One region of the Janthinobacterium tructae genome, then DNA from elsewhere that is predicted to be linked to it. Evidence: predicted binding sites of a transcription regulator. Region 1 holds the regulator's gene; each other region holds the start of a gene.

Evidence for each region. The regulator NrdR, encoded in region 1, represses ribonucleotide reductase genes. The targets are predictions, from matches to a motif close to CACNANATNTNGTG.
Region 2: FJQ89_RS00310 (ribonucleoside triphosphate reductase) is a predicted target of NrdR. The motif match lies at 2,418-2,431, and genes of this name have one in related genera.
Region 3: FJQ89_RS14705 (ribonucleoside-diphosphate reductase subunit alpha) is a predicted target of NrdR. The motif match lies at 2,289-2,302, and genes of this name have one in related genera.

What each region holds. Positions count from the first base shown of each region.
Region 1 is NZ_CP041185.1:5,867,612-5,872,662, forward strand. Features, by position in the region: gene glyA (serine hydroxymethyltransferase) at 44-1,288, shown strand; gene nrdR (transcriptional regulator NrdR) at 1,432-1,896, shown strand; gene pilV (type IV pilus modification protein PilV) at 2,151-2,717, shown strand; gene FJQ89_RS25890 (PilW family protein) at 2,714-3,691, shown strand; gene FJQ89_RS25895 (pilus assembly PilX family protein) at 3,701-4,360, shown strand; gene FJQ89_RS25900 (pilus assembly protein) at 4,357-5,051, shown strand, end outside.
Region 2 is NZ_CP041185.1:66,153-71,203, forward strand. Features, by position in the region: gene FJQ89_RS00300 (anaerobic ribonucleoside-triphosphate reductase activating protein) at 1-436, opposite strand, end outside; gene nrdD (anaerobic ribonucleoside-triphosphate reductase) at 429-626, opposite strand; gene FJQ89_RS00310 (ribonucleoside triphosphate reductase) at 623-2,371, opposite strand; gene FJQ89_RS00315 (hypothetical protein) at 2,490-2,906, opposite strand; gene ubiU (ubiquinone anaerobic biosynthesis protein UbiU) at 3,069-4,106, shown strand; gene ubiV (ubiquinone anaerobic biosynthesis protein UbiV) at 4,233-5,051, shown strand, end outside.
Region 3 is NZ_CP041185.1:3,357,806-3,362,856, reverse strand. Features, by position in the region: gene FJQ89_RS14725 (cytochrome C assembly family protein) at 1-131, shown strand, start outside; gene FJQ89_RS14720 (PP0621 family protein) at 128-388, shown strand; gene FJQ89_RS14715 (sigma 54-interacting transcriptional regulator) at 506-1,564, shown strand; gene ampD (1,6-anhydro-N-acetylmuramyl-L-alanine amidase AmpD) at 1,564-2,175, shown strand; gene FJQ89_RS14705 (ribonucleoside-diphosphate reductase subunit alpha) at 2,558-5,051, shown strand, end outside.

The DNA of each region.
Region 1 (5,051 bases):
TCCAACCTGCCAGTACAAGCACCCTCATACTTGGAGTTTTTACATGTTTGCAAAAGATCACACCCTCGCCAACGTCGATCCTGAATTGTTCGCCGTCATTCAAAAAGAGAACACGCGCCAGCACGATCACATCGAACTGATCGCGTCGGAGAACTATACGTCGCCAGCCGTAATGGAAGCGCAAGGCTCGCAGCTGACGAATAAATATGCCGAAGGTTATCCAGGCAAGCGTTACTACGGTGGCTGCGAATTCGTCGATGTGGCCGAGCAACTGGCCATCGACCGTGTGAAACAGCTGTTCGGCGCCGAATGCGCGAACGTGCAGCCGAACTCCGGCTCGCAGGCGAACCAGGGCGTGTTCTTTGCCGTGCTGAAACCAGGCGACCTGATCATGGGTATGTCGCTGGCCGAAGGCGGCCACCTGACTCACGGCATGCCGCTGAACATGTCCGGCAAGTGGTTTGACGTCGTGTCGTATGGCTTGACGGCGGAAGAAGACATCGACTACGAGGCAATGGAACGTCTGGCCCGTGAACGCAAGCCGAAGCTGATCATCGCCGGCGCGTCGGCCTTCTCGAAAAAGATCGACTTCGAGCGTTTCGGCAAGATCGCCAAGGAAGTGGGCGCCTACTTCATGGTCGACATGGCCCACTACGCCGGCCTGATCGCCGCCGGCCTGTACCCGAACCCGGTGCCGTTCGCCGACTTCGTCACCTCGACCACGCACAAATCCTTGCGCGGCCCGCGCGGCGGCATCATCCTGATGAAGGCTGAGCACGAAAAAGCCATCAACTCGGCCATCTTCCCTGGTATCCAGGGCGGCCCGCTGATGCACGTGATCGCCGGCAAGGCCGTCGCCTTCAAGGAAGCGCTGAGCCCTGAATTCGTCGAATACCAGAAGCAAGTGGTCAAGAACGCCGACGTGCTGGCGAAAACCCTGATCAAGCGCGGCCTGCGCATCGTTTCCGGTGGCACCGAATCGCACGTCATGCTGGTCGACCTGCGCGCCAAGAACCTGACGGGCAAGGAAGCCGAAGCCATCCTCGGTTCCGCGCACATCACCTGCAACAAGAACGGCATCCCGAACGACCCGCAAAAGCCTTTCGTTACCTCGGGCATCCGCCTGGGCAGCCCGGCGATGACGACGCGCGGTTTCAAGGAAGCGCAAGCGGAAGAAGTGGGCAACCTGATCGCCGACGTGCTGGACAATCCGCATGACGCCGCCACCATCGAGCGCGTGAAAGCGGCCGTGAAAGTGCTGGCCGACGCGCATCCAGTGTACGCATAATTATTTGTCCAGAATGTGTCATACAGAGTAAGATTCTGTATGACACATTCCTTCGTGCCCAAGGGCGCCCGGAGTGATTCGGGCGCCCTTTGTACAAGGGCGGCGATTTCCCGTAATTATTACTATAAAGTTGTAGCCAGCCCATGAAATGTCCATTTTGCCAGCACGGCGACACCCAGGTTCTCGATACGCGCGTATCGGAGGAAGGGGATGCCATTCGGCGCCGCCGCCGCTGCGGCAAATGCGACAAGCGTTTTACCACGTACGAGCGCATTGAACTTATCATGCCGGCCGTCGTCAAAAAGAATGGCAGCCGGACGGAGTTCGCTGCGGATAAGTTGCGCGGCAGTTTGATGCTGGCCTTGCGCAAGCGTCCCGTCGCGGCCGCCTCCGTGGATACGGCCATCGCCTCCATCCAGGAAAAACTGCTGACCAGCGGCTTGCGCGAAGTCGATTCCGGCTATATCGGCGAGCTCGTCATGCAAGAGCTCAAGCGCCTCGACAAGATCGCCTACATCCGCTTCGCCTCCGTCTACAAGAATTTCGAAGACCTGGCCGAGTTCCAGGATGCGATCGCCGAAGTGGGCCAGGCGCGCAGCAAGCCCTGACGTTCACCTTCTTGCTCAGCTTCTTGCTCACCTGATTGAAAACGGGGCCGGTTCTGCGCCCCGTGTGCACCACGCCAGCGTTCGCCTGGCAAGCGGTCTGATCAATCCCTACGCTGTTCTTCTCAGCTTATCGCCATGCTGTTTGCGCTAGCGCAGACCCGGTTTTTTGCGCGCGCCTATCGTGTAGCTGGGCCGCCTGTTCTTGCGACTCTGTCTGCGGAAGGGAGTAGCGCATGCGCAATGGCGGTCGCACTATGTTTCCTGCGGGTGGCAGCAGCCTCGTCGAGGTGCTGGTGTCGCTGCTGCTGTTGGCGCTGGGCGTGCTGGGCGCCAGCATCCTGCAACTGCATTCCCTGCGCGCGCGCCACGAGTCGGCGCTGTTGTCGGCAGGCGTGCAACTGGCCGCCGGCATGGCCGAGCGCATGCGCGCGAACAGCGTGCTCATGAATGGCCCCGATACGGGCAATCCCTACCTGAACGTGGCCTACGCGGCGGCGGACGACACCGAAGCAGGCGGCGGCACACCTGATTGCTTCGGCGTTGCCGCCTGCAGCGCGGCCGAACTGGCGCAATTCGACATCGCCGAATGGAAACAGCAGCTGCATGCGGCCTTGCCCGGCGCGCGCCTGCATATCTGTCGCGACACTTCCGCGTGGGATGCCGCCGCCCAAGGCTTGCACTGGGCGTGCAGCGGTGGCAAGGGCGCGCCCATCGTCATCAAGCTGGGCTGGCGCGGCCGACAGCCCGATGGCTCGCCCGCCGTGAATGCGGCAGGCGAGTCGCTGCCCAGGCTGGCATTCCAGCTGGGAGGCGGCGCATGAACGGCATGCACGCCCGCTTGCGCCAGCATCGCGGCATGAGCCTGCTCGAATTGCTGGTGGCCCTGTCGCTGGGCGCGCTGTTGATGCTGGCGGCCAGTAGCGTGCTGCTGGCGGCCAGCGGCAGTTATGGCGACCAGTCCGCCAGCGCGCGCCTGGATGATAACGGCCGCTATGCGCTCGACACCATCGCCCGCGCCGTGCGCCAGACGGCGTATGTGAACTGGGATAGCAGCGCCGCGCCCGTCGCCCATGCCGCGCACGACAGCGCGAATATCGCCGGGCTCGACGCGCACAGCCTGGGCAAGAACAGCGAGGGCATCAGCGGCGCGTTGCCCGGCGCCCTGCATGGCAGCGATGTGCTGGCCCTGCGCTATTACGGCGCCGGCAAGGAAGAGGGTGGCGACGGTTCCGTGCTCAATTGCGCCGGCTTCGGCGTGGGCGCCGCGCAAACGCAGGCGCAGCGGGGCTGGAGCATTTTCTATGTGGCGCAGGGCGCCGATGGCGAAGGCGAACTGCGCTGCAAATACCGTGGCGCGAACGGCTGGGGCGCTGACGCCATCATCCGCGGCGTCGACGGCTTCCAGGTGCTGTATGGCCTCGATACGGATACGCCGCCCGACGGCGTGGCGAACCGCTATCTCAACGCCAGCGCGCTCGACGCCTACGATGCGGCGCTGGTGCTGGTGGGTGCGGATGCGGCCGCGCGCCAGCGCGATTTGCACAGCCGCACGCACTGGAAGCGCGTGGCCGGCGTGCGCGTGGCGCTGCTGTTGCATGGCGAAGCGGGCCAGGCGGACAAGATGGCGGAACTGGGACCGGCGCAGTTCGACCTGTTCGGCAAGGGATATGCCGAGGCGCACGGTGCTGGCGACATGGGCGTGCGCATCGCGCGCACGGCCTTGCCCATAGCAACGCGCTCCCGGCTGCGACAATTGGTGCAGACAAGCATCATGCTGCGCAACGGGCCGGTCTAGGCGGGCGCCATGATGGCTGGCGCGGGCGGGCGCTGTTGCGAACCTTGGTGCGCAGCTCGTGTACGTCATGGTGGCGCCACCCTCGTGTATGTGCTGTGCCTGCTGGTGATCATCTTGCTGCTGGGTGTATCGGCGGCGCAGATGGCCTTGCAGGGTGAAAAGGCGGCACGCGGCGAGCGCGACCGGCAGATCGCGTTTCAGGCGGCGGAGGAGGCATTGGTGGATGCGCAGAACGATATCGAAGGCTTGCCCGGGGCGCCGGGACGCAGCAGCCTCTTCGCACCAGGCAGCGCGGCCGGGTTCGCGGACGGCTGTGGCGAGGGAGGCGCACTGGGCCTGTGCCTGCCCGCAGCCCCGGAGGCGCCGGCGCTCTGGTTAAGTACGGATCTCGATGGCGCAGAAGGGAGCAGCCGCGCCGTGCCATACGGCCAGTTTACGGGCGCCGTCATGCAGACGGGGCAGGGTTTCCTGCCGTCGCGCCGGCCCCGCTACCTGATCGAACTGCTGCCGTTCCACCCGCCCGGCGCACAGGCGGCGGCAGTGACTGGCGGCCTGGCCACGGAAAGCTATGTGTACCGCATCACGGCCATCGGTTTTGGCGCGCAGGAAAGCACGCAAGTCGTGCTGCAAAGCTACTATCGCAAAGAGGCGGCGGGAGCGGGGCCATGAGGGCCTTGTCGTTTGCTTTGCTGTCCGCTTTGTGGTCTGCCTGGCTGCTGCTGATCGGCTTGGTTTGCTTGGTTTGCCTGGTTTGCGGCGTCGCCGTCGCGGCCGCACCTCCCGTGGCGCTGGCACGGGCCGACGCGGGCTTGCACGGCGCCAGGGTGCCGCCGAATCTGCTGCTCAACCTGTCCCTCACGCATGCGGCAGCCGCTGCCGCACATGGCGGCGACTATGCACCGCAGCGCGAGTACCTGGGGTACTTCCATGCGCGCATGTGCTACAGCTATCCGTACCGCAGCAAGGATGGCGTCATGCAGCCCGATTTGCGCGCGGCGACTGCTTACTTCTCCGTGTTGAAACGGGCCGATGCGCTGCACGGCTGCGGCGGCGATAGTTTCAGTGGCAACTTTCTAAACTGGGCCAGCGCCAGCATGCTCGATATCGTGCGCTATGCCTTGACAGGCGGCGACCGCGTCATCGACGAGGTGCGCAAGACGGTGCTGCAGCGTGCCTGGCTGCCCGATGGCGACGGCACCATCGACTTCTTTGCCCACCCTGTCTTTTTCCCGCGCAAGGTCTTGCAGGCCGGCGTGGCGGCGGCGACGCCGTTTGCGCTGGCGCAACTGGCCATCGTTTCCTGCCGTAACCGCCTGCTGTTCGGCGACGCCAGCTTGCCGCCGGGCGGCAGTTGCGACGC
Region 2 (5,051 bases), 510 kb from region 1:
AGGCGCGCGCGGGGTCGCCGCTGCCGGCCACGCGGGTCACATGACGATAGTCGGCAAACGGCGCCTTGATGTCGAAGCCCACCCAATCGACCAGGGGCAGCACTTCCTGCAGGCGCTGCGGATAGATGCAGGCCGTGTGCAGGCCGACGCCGAAACCCAGTTCCCTGACGTCGAGCATGGCACGCGCCAGCGCCGGGTCCATGCACGCCTCGCCGCCGCTGAAGACGACGGCGTCGACCAGGCCCACGCGGCGGCGCAGCCAGGTCAGTACGTCCTGCCACGGCATGGTGCCCTGCGGCGTGCGTGCCTGCAAATGCGGATTATGGCAATAGCCGCAACGCCAGGGGCAGCCCTGCACAAAGACCACGGCGGCCAGCTTGCCCGGGTAGTCGGTGGCGGAAAAGGGCGTCAGGCCGCCCACTTTCAACTCAGCCACGGCAGGCGGGCTGGCCAACCCGGGCGCTCGCTTCCATGAAGTACTGGCGCTCGTGGAATTCGCCCTGCTTGCCGATGTTGAACGAGGCGACGGGGCGGTGGTAGCCCATTACGCGCGTCCAGATTTCGCAGCGCTGGCGTTCGGTGTCGAGCAGGGTGATGGCGGGAGTGAAGTCGGGACGTGCGTTCATGTTGTTTCCTCAAGTGATGGAACAGGGTGGGCGTGCTTGCGGGCGATCAGTTCCGCGTCGCAGATGGGGCAGAATTCATGTTTGCCGGCCAGGTAGCCGTGGCGCGGGCAGATGGAAAACGTGGGCGTGACCGTGATGTAGGGCAGCGAAAAGCGGCTCAGCGCGCGTTTTACCAGTTCGCGGCAGGCATTCGCGTCCGACAGCGCTTCCGTCATGTACAGGTGCAGCACCGTGCCGCCCGTGTACTTGCGCTGCAGCGCGTCCTGCAATTCTAGCGCCTCGAACGGGTCGTCCGTATGGCCCACGGGCAGTTGCGACGAGTTCGTGTAATACGGGTTGTCGACGGTGCCGGCCTGCAGGATGGCCGGATAGCGCTTGCGGTCTTCGCGGGCAAAGCGGTAGGTGGTGCCCTCGGCCGGCGTCGCTTCCAGGTTGTACATATGTCCCGTCTCTTCCTGGAATGCCACCATGCGCGCGCGCACGTGGTCGAGCAGGCGTATCGCCAGCGCATGGCCCTCGGCGGACGTGATGTCCCAGGCGTCGCCGCTGAAATTGCGGATCATTTCATTAATGCCGTTCACGCCCAGCGTGGAAAAGTGATTGCGCAGCGTGCCCAGGTAGCGCTTCGTGTAGGGGAACAAGCCTTGCTGCATCAGTTCTTCGATGGTGCGGCGCTTGATTTCCAGGCTGGTCTTGCCCAGCTCCAGCAGGCGGTCCAGGTCGGCCATCAGTGCCGCTTCGTCGCCGCGCCACAGGTGGCCCAGGCGCGCGCAGTTGATGGTCACCACGCCCAGGGAGCCAGTCTGCTCGGCGGAACCGAACAGGCCATTGCCCCGTTTCAGCAGTTCGCGCAAGTCCAGCTGCAAGCGGCAGCACATGGAGCGGATCATGTTCGGCTTGAGTTCCGAATTGATGAAATTCTGGAAGTAGGGCAGGCCGTAGCGGGCCGTCATCTCGAACAGGCGTTCCGCATTTTCGCTATGCCAGTCGAAATCCTCGGTGATGTTGTAGGTGGGGATGGGAAAGGTGAAGACGCGGCCCTTGGCGTCGCCCGCCATCATGATCTCGATGTAGGCGCGGTTGATCATGTCCATCTCCGCCTGCAGCTCGCCATAGCTGAAGTCCATCTCCTGGCCGGCGATGACGGGAATCTGCTCGCGCAGGTCGTCCGGGCAGACCCAGTCGAAGGTGAGGTTGGTAAACGGCGTCTGCGTGCCCCAGCGCGATGGCACGTTGAGGTTGAAGATCAGCTCCTGCATGTACTGGCGCACGTCTTCGTAGCGCAGGCTGTCCTTGCGGATGTAGGGCGCCATGTAGGTGTCGAAGGAGCTGAACGCCTGCGCGCCGGCCCATTCGTTTTGCAGGGTGCCGAGGAAATTGACGATCTGGCCGATGGCGCTCGACATGTGTTTCGGCGGGCCCGATTCGATCTTGCCCGGCACGCCATTCAAGCCTTCATGCAGCAGGGTGCGCAGCGACCAGCCGGCGCAATAGCCGGCCAGCATGTCGAGGTCGTGGATGTGCAGCGCCGCTTCGCGGTGCGCCGCGCCCACTTCCGGCGGATACACCTGGTCCAGCCAGTAGTTGGCGATGACCTTGCCCGACACATTGAGGATCAGGCCACCCAGTGAGTAACCCTGGTTGGCGTTGGCGTTGACGCGCCAGTCGCGCCGCTCCAGGTATTCATTGATGGACGCGGCGACATCGACCTGGCCGCGTGTGGGGGAAACTGCATTCGTCGTCATGAAACCTCCAATAAACACAACATGCGGTGTTTTTATGAAGGTTATCCACTAAATGTAGTGCCGTCAAAGGTGGCGTGCAAGCGATTCGCGGATACTTGATCCAGGTGAAAAAACCACCTCAGCCGGTTTTGTTCCAGCGCGTTTCGCGCAGGATCAGCCAGCTCGCGCAAAAGAACGCGGCGCCGCAGGCGGCGATGCTGGCGACGGAGGCGGGCAGTACGTGGGCCCAGATTTCCAGCGGCGTATAGGTGCTCCAGCTGGCCACGCGCGCGTCGAACGTGACGTAGTTCGCCAGCAGCCAGTAGATGGCCAGCAGGCCCGTGCAGATGGCGGCCTGACGCAGCAGCGGCAGTTGGCGGCGCGCGAACACGGCCAGCAGGAACAGCAGCAGCACGCCCGGATAGGCGCCCAGCACTTCCGGCGACAGCACGGAGATGGTCCCCGCGTCATAGCCATCGGCCGGACCGGCCCACTGCACTTGCAGCGCGGTGAGGAACAGGGTCAGAAGGAAAATCAGCAGCGGTTTGCGGGTCATGGTGGGCAATCGACGAGGGAGGAAAGTGGGGCATTTTACAGCCAGGTCAAGCAAGTTGAAGGCGCGCCAGCCATGCATGCATTCCTTCACCTGCGTCAAGGACTGGGCAGCATGGGCGGGGCTATAGTCTGCACCCTGAGCCGATACAGGACTGTGAACATCATGATGCTTGAAGCAACCACCGCCACCCGCGTGGCCGGACCGCTGGAACTGGTCTGCCCCGCCGGCAGCCTGCCTGCCCTGAAAGCGGCTGTCGACAATGGCGCCGACACCGTTTACCTTGGCTTTCGCGACGCCACCAATGCGCGCAATTTCGCGGGCCTCAATTTCGATGAGAAGGCCATCGCCGAAGGCGTGCGCTACGCCCATCAATATGGACGCAAGGTGCTGCTGGCGCTGAACACCTATCCGCAGCCGCACAACTGGGCCGTGTGGCGCAGTGCCATCGACCGCGCGGCTGAGGCCGGCATCGACGCCATGATCGTCGCCGATCCGGGTCTGATGGCCTACGCGGCCCAGCACCAGCCGCAGCTGCGCCTGCACCTGTCCGTGCAGGGCTCGGCCACCAACTACGAAGCCATCAATTTTTACCATGAACACTTCGGCATCGCCCGCGCCGTGCTGCCGCGCGTGCTGTCGATGGCGCAGGTGGAACAATTGATCAGCAAGACGGAAGTCGAGATCGAAGTGTTCGGTTTCGGCAGCCTGTGCGTGATGGTCGAAGGGCGCTGCGCGCTGTCGTCGTATGCGACGGGCGAGGCGCCGAACACCCACGGCGTGTGCTCGCCGGCCAAGGCCGTGCGCTGGCTGGAAACGCCGGACGGTCTGGAGTCGCGCCTGAACGGCGTGCTGATCGACCGCTACGCACCCGGTGAAAACGCCAGCTACCCCACCCTGTGCAAGGGGCGTTTCGAAGTCAATGACGAAGAGTATTACGCGATCGAGGAACCGGCCAGCTTGAATACCCTGGCGCTGCTGCCGCAACTGATCGCCATGGGCGTGCGCGCCGTGAAAATCGAAGGGCGCCAGCGCAGTCCCGCCTACGTGGCCCAGGTCACGCGCGTGTGGCGCGAAGCGATCGACGCCTGCCGCGAAGGCAATCCGCGCTACGCCGTCAAGCCGGGCTGGATGGCGGCCATGGACAAGCTGGCCGAGGGCCAGCAGCACACTTTAGGCGCCTACCACCGCTCCTGGAAATAGCAAAACCTACTGCGCGTCCCGGGGCGCGGCCTGCGATGCTCACTGTGCTCTAGCACAGCTGCGCTTCTCGGCCTCGCCGCGAGCCGCTCGCTACGGTTTTGTAACTTAAAAAATACTGGAAAAGGCATGCTAAAACTATCGTTGGGCCCCTTGCTGTACTACTGGCCGCGCGCCACCGTCTTCGAGTTTTACCAGCAGATCGCCGGCAGCGCCGTCGATATCGTGTATCTGGGCGAAACCGTGTGCTCGCGCCGGCATGAGCTGCGCCTGGCCGACTGGCTCGATATCGCCGACATGCTGGCCGCTGCCGGCAAAGAGGTGGTGCTGTCGACACAGGCGCTGATCGAGGCGGGCGCCGAACTGGCGACCCTGCGCCGCATCACGGGCAATGGCCGCTATACGGTCGAAGCCAACGACATGGGCGCCGTGCATTGCATGGAAAAGGGCGCGCCCTTCGTCGCCGGCCCCCATTTGAACCTGTTCAATGGCCCCAGCCTGCAACTGCTGGCGCGCCTGGGCGCGCGGCGCTGGGTGATGCCGCTGGAAATGGGGCAGACGGCGCTGGCCGAGATGCAGCGCCAGAAACCGGAAGGGCTGGAGACGGAAGTGTTCGCCTACGGCCGCATGCCGCTGGCGTTTTCCGCGCGCTGTTTCACGGCGCGCAACCGCAACCTGCCGAAGGACGATTGCGGCTACAGCTGCCTGGAGGAGCCGGACGGCTTGCTGCTGCGCACGCGCGACGAGGTGCCCTTCCTCGTACTGAACGGCACGCAGACGCAGTCTGCCCTGGTCTACAACCTGGTGCGCGAACTCGACGCCATGCGCGACATGGGCGTGGCGGTGGCGCGCATCAGCCCGCAGGCCATGCATACGGAACAAGTCATCGCCATCTTCGACCGCGCCCGCCGTGGCCAGGTCAGCGGTGTGGGCGCGCAGGCCCAGCTG
Region 3 (5,051 bases), 2.5 Mb from region 1:
GCCGCCGCTTTCGCGGCTGGCGCGGCAAGACGGCTCTGAGCTTTACCCTGGCCGGTTTCGCCACCTTGCTGCTGGCCTATGTCGGCAGCCGTTTTGTACTGGAAGTGGTTTTACACCGAGGATACGCATGACACGTGTTTTATTCTGGCTGGCGCTGGTGTTCCTGGTGCTGTTTGCTATCCGCAGCAAGATCCGGGGCATGCAGCAACGCGCCCGCGCGCAGCAGCAACAGCAGCCGAACCCGTATGCGCCGCCGGGCCGGCCACAGGAATTGCCGGATGCAGAGCTGATGCTGTGCTGCGCCCATTGCGGCGTGTACTACCCGGCCTCGGAAAACGTGCAAGCCAAGGGCCACGATTACTGCAGCCACGCGCACGCCACGTTGTAAGGGCAGGCCGGCAGTTCGCTCGCGTTGCTCATCCGTATCGTAACGTCCTCCGGCCTGCGTCCGGCGTAGCATCTGCAGCAGGCGCTTCGTTGCCGCCATTGCAGAAAGGCGCGTCCCATGTCCAGTCCCAGCCTCAGCCCGCATACCGTGACCGCCGCCGGCATGCCACCGGCGCCTCAACTGAGCGGCAACTCCCTGCCCATGCAGGCGCTGCGTGCGCAGATCGGCCGCATCGCCCGCTGTGGTGCGCCGGTGGCCATCCGCGGCGAATCGGGCACGGGCAAGGAATTGGCGGCGCGCGCCATCCATGCGCAGGGTGCGCGCGCCAGCTTCCCTTTTATTGCCGTCAACTGCGGCGCGATTCCCGAAGCGTTGATGGAGGCCGAATTCTTCGGCTGCCGCCAGGGCGCCTATACGGGCGCGCTGCATGAGCGCCAGGGATTGTTCCAGGCGGCCCATGGCGGCAGTTTGCTGCTCGATGAAGTCGACGATCTGCCGCTGGCCATGCAGGTCAAGCTGTTGCGCGTGCTGCAGGAGCGGCGCGTGCGCAAGCTGGGCGGTAGTACTGACGAGGCCGTCGACGTGCGCATCCTCTGCGCCAGCCAGCATGGCCTGGCGCGCGGCGTGGCCGCCGGCACGTTTCGCCAGGATCTGTTTTACCGCCTCCATGTGATCGAGCTGGCGCTGCCGCCGTTGCGCGAGCGGCGCGGCGATCTGCAGGTATTATGTGAGGTGATCCTGGCGCGTCTGGCGCCACGCCAGGCCGTGAGCCTGGCGCCGCCGGTGCTGGCGGCTTTGGCCGCGTATGCGTTTCCCGGCAATGTGCGCGAACTGGAAAATATACTGGAGCGGGCGCTGGCCTTTGCCGACGGCGGCGTGATTGCACTCGACGCGCTGGCCTTGCCGTCAGTGGCGGGCGCCATGCCGCTGCGGGCGCCGCCGGCATTGCCGGACTTGCCTGAGCGGCAACTGTGCCTGCCCGGCATGGCGGCATATGGCGTGCCGCCCGCCTTGCCGCTGGACATGTATTTACGCCAGGCCGAGCGCGACATGATCATGCAGGCGCTGGTGCAGGCGCGCTATCACCGCGCACGGGCGGCGCGCCAGCTGGGCCTGAGCGTGCGCCAGCTGCGTTACCGCATGCAGAAATTGACGATACAGGAAGCGCTACCTTGATGACAGCATGGACGATAGACGAAGACGGCTGGTGCGACGGCGCGCTGCGCTATGACTCGCCATACCACGATGCGCGCCCGGACGGTGCGCAAGTCGATTTGCTGGTGATCCATAACATCAGCTTGCCGGGCGGCCACTTTGGCGGACCGCATGTGTCGGACTTGTTTACCGGCCGGGTAGACTATAATGCCGATCCTTCTTTCGCCGACCTGCGTGGCTTGCAGGTGTCGGCGCACTTTTTTGTGCGGCGCGATGGTGCGCTGTTGCAATATGTTTCTACTGATCAACGTGCCTGGCATGCCGGCGCGTCCATGTTCGAAGGACGCCCGCAGTGCAATGGCTATTCTATCGGTGTCGAAATGGAAGGCGCGGACGATGTGCCCTTCCAGCAGCGGCAATACCATGTGCTGGCGGCGCTGACGGCGGCACTGGTGGTGCGCTACGGGCTGTCCCAGGTGCGCGGCCACGAGCACATTGCGCCGGGAAGGAAGACGGATCCGGGGCCGTTTTTTGACTGGCATTTTTATCAAAAATGCTGGCTGGAAACTATGCGTGGGCAGCCTGCGTTAGCGCTTACTACGCGGGGATTGGGCTTTCCATCCGTGCCCTGAAAAGTCAACCGAAATCGTATATGAAAATACAAAAAATTACGCTGGCGGATGCCGGAAAACTATTGCATCGCCTTTCGATGGGCACTACAATTAGTACATAATTTGGATTTAAAGACTATATGTAGTGCCATCACAGACATTTTCAGAATTATTACCAAAGCTACCCTGTTTGTTGATATGGCAACGGGAACTGGCGTTTCATCACCCTTGATCGTGTTTCGCGCCAACCGGGCTGTACAGGTTGGCCGTCTGATTTTCGGCTGTATATCATTTACTATCTAGCAACAAATACCTGAAGAAACCCTGACCATCGGGCGTTCTATTCAACAACACACGCGGCAGCAAAACTGCAGGCTGACTTTAGCTGACAACGGGAGCTTCAATGCAATCACCACAAGATATTTCCATCCATCCAACGCCAGTATCGCCAGCGCCAGGCGCGGCCAATAGCGTGGCGAGCACCGGCGCGGCATTGGGCGACTATCGCATCATCCGCCGCAACGGCGCGGTGGTGGCATTTGAGCCTTCGAAGATCGCCATCGCCATGACCAAGGCGTTTTTGGCCGTTAACGGCGGCCAGGGCGCCGCTTCGGCACGCGTCCGCGAACTGGTGGAGCAACTGACCGACGGCGTCGTCGCCGCGCTGGTGCGCCGTCACCCGGGTGGCGGCACCTTCCATATCGAAGACGTGCAAGACCAGGTGGAACTGTCGCTGATGCGTTCGGGCGAGCACGATGTGGCGCGTGCCTACGTGCTGTACCGTGCCAAGCACATGGAAGAGCGCCGTTTGCAGAAGGAGGCGCTGGGCGCTTCCGCGCAAGTGACCGCACCGCAACTGAACGTCACTGACAACGGCGTGCGCCGCCTGCTGGACATGCAGGAAGTGCGCGACCTGATCAACGCCGCCTGCGCCGGCCTGGAAAAGCACGTCGATGCCGACGCCATCCTGGCTGAAACGGTGAAGAACCTGTACGACGGCGTGCCCGTCGAAGAGCTGCACAAGTCGGCCATCCTGGCGGCGCGCGCGCTGATGGAAAAAGATCCGGCCTACAGCCAGGTCACGGCCCGCATCCTGCTGCACACGGTGCGCAAGGAAGTGTTCGGCAAGGAAGTGCCGCAAGCGGCCGCTGCTGCCGAATACCTGACGTATTTCCCGCAATATATCGCCAAGGGCATCGCCAACGACCTGCTGAACCCGGTGCTTGCCAGTTTCGACCTGGAACGCCTGGCCAAGGCCATCGTTGCCGACCGCGACTTGCAATTCGGCTACATCGGCCTGCAAACGCTGTATGACCGCTACTTCCTGCACATCCATGACGTGCGCATCGAAATGCCGCAGGCGTTCTACATGCGCGTGGCCATGGGCCTGTCGCTGAACGAAGCGGACCGCGAAGCGCGCACCATCGAGTTCTACAATCTGCTGTCCTCGTTCGACTTCATGAGCTCGACGCCGACCCTGTTCAACTCCGGCACCCTGCGTTCGCAGCTGTCGTCGTGCTACCTGAGCACCGTCTCGGACGACCTTGAAGGCATCTACGACGCCATCAAGGACAATGCGCTGCTGGCCAAGTACGCCGGCGGCCTGGGTAACGACTGGACGCCAGTGCGCGCCCTGGGCGCCCACATCAAGGGCACCAACGGCAAGTCGCAAGGCGTGGTGCCGTTCCTGAAAGTGGTCAACGACACGGCCGTGGCAGTCAACCAGGGCGGCAAGCGCAAGGGCGCCGTCTGCGCCTACCTGGAAACCTGGCACATGGACATCGAGGAATTCCTCGACCTGCGCAAGAACACGGGCGACGACCGCCGCCGCACGCACGACATGAACACGGCGAACTGGATTCCCGACATGTTCATGAAGCGCGTCATGGAAAAAGGCGAGTGGACCCTGTTCTCGCCATCCGAAACGCCGGACTTGCACGACCTGGTCGGCAAGGCCTTTGAAAAGGCTTACCTGGGCTACGAAGCCAAGGCAGCCGCCGGCGAAATGCGTTCGTTCAAGAAGATCGCGGCGCTGGACCTGTGGCGCAAGATGCTGTCGATGCTGTTTGAAACGGGCCACCCATGGATCACGTTCAAGGATCCTTGCAACATCCGCAGCCCGCAGTCGCACGTCGGCGTCGTCCACAGCTCGAACCTGTGCACGGAAATCACGCTGAACACGGGCCCTGACGAAATCGCCGTCTGCAACCTCGGTTCCGTGAACATGCCGGCGCACATGAAGGAAGGCAAGCTCGATCACGTCAAGCTGGCCAAGACCGTGCGCACCGCCATGCGCATGCTCGACAACGTCATCGACATCAATTACTACGCGGTCGAGAAGGCGCGCAATTCGAACATGCGCCACCGTCCGGTCGGCATGGGCGTGATGGGCTTCCAGGACTGCCTGCACATGATGCGCATCCCGTTCGCTTCGGACGCCGCCGTCAGCTTCGCCGACACCTCGATGGAAGCGGTGTGCTACTACGCCTACCTGGCGTCGACGGAACTGGCCGAAGAACGCGGCCGCTATGAATCGTATGCCGGTTCGCTGTGGGATCGTGGCATCTTGCCGCAGGACTCGGTCAAACTGTTGGCCGAAGAGCGCGGCGGCTACCTGGAAGTCGATTCCTCGTCGGCCATGGACTGGACCCCGGTGCGCGAACGCATCGCCAAGTTCGGCATGCGCAACTCGAACTGCGTGGCGATCGCCCCGACGGCGACGATTTCGAACATCATCGGCGTATCGGCCTGTATCGAGCCGACGTTCCAGAACCTGTATGTGAAATCGAACCTGTCGGGAGAATTCACCGAGATCAACGGCTACCTGGTGCGCGACCTGAAGGCGCGCGACCTGTGGGATGAAGTCATGATCTCCGACCTGAAGTACTTCGACGGTT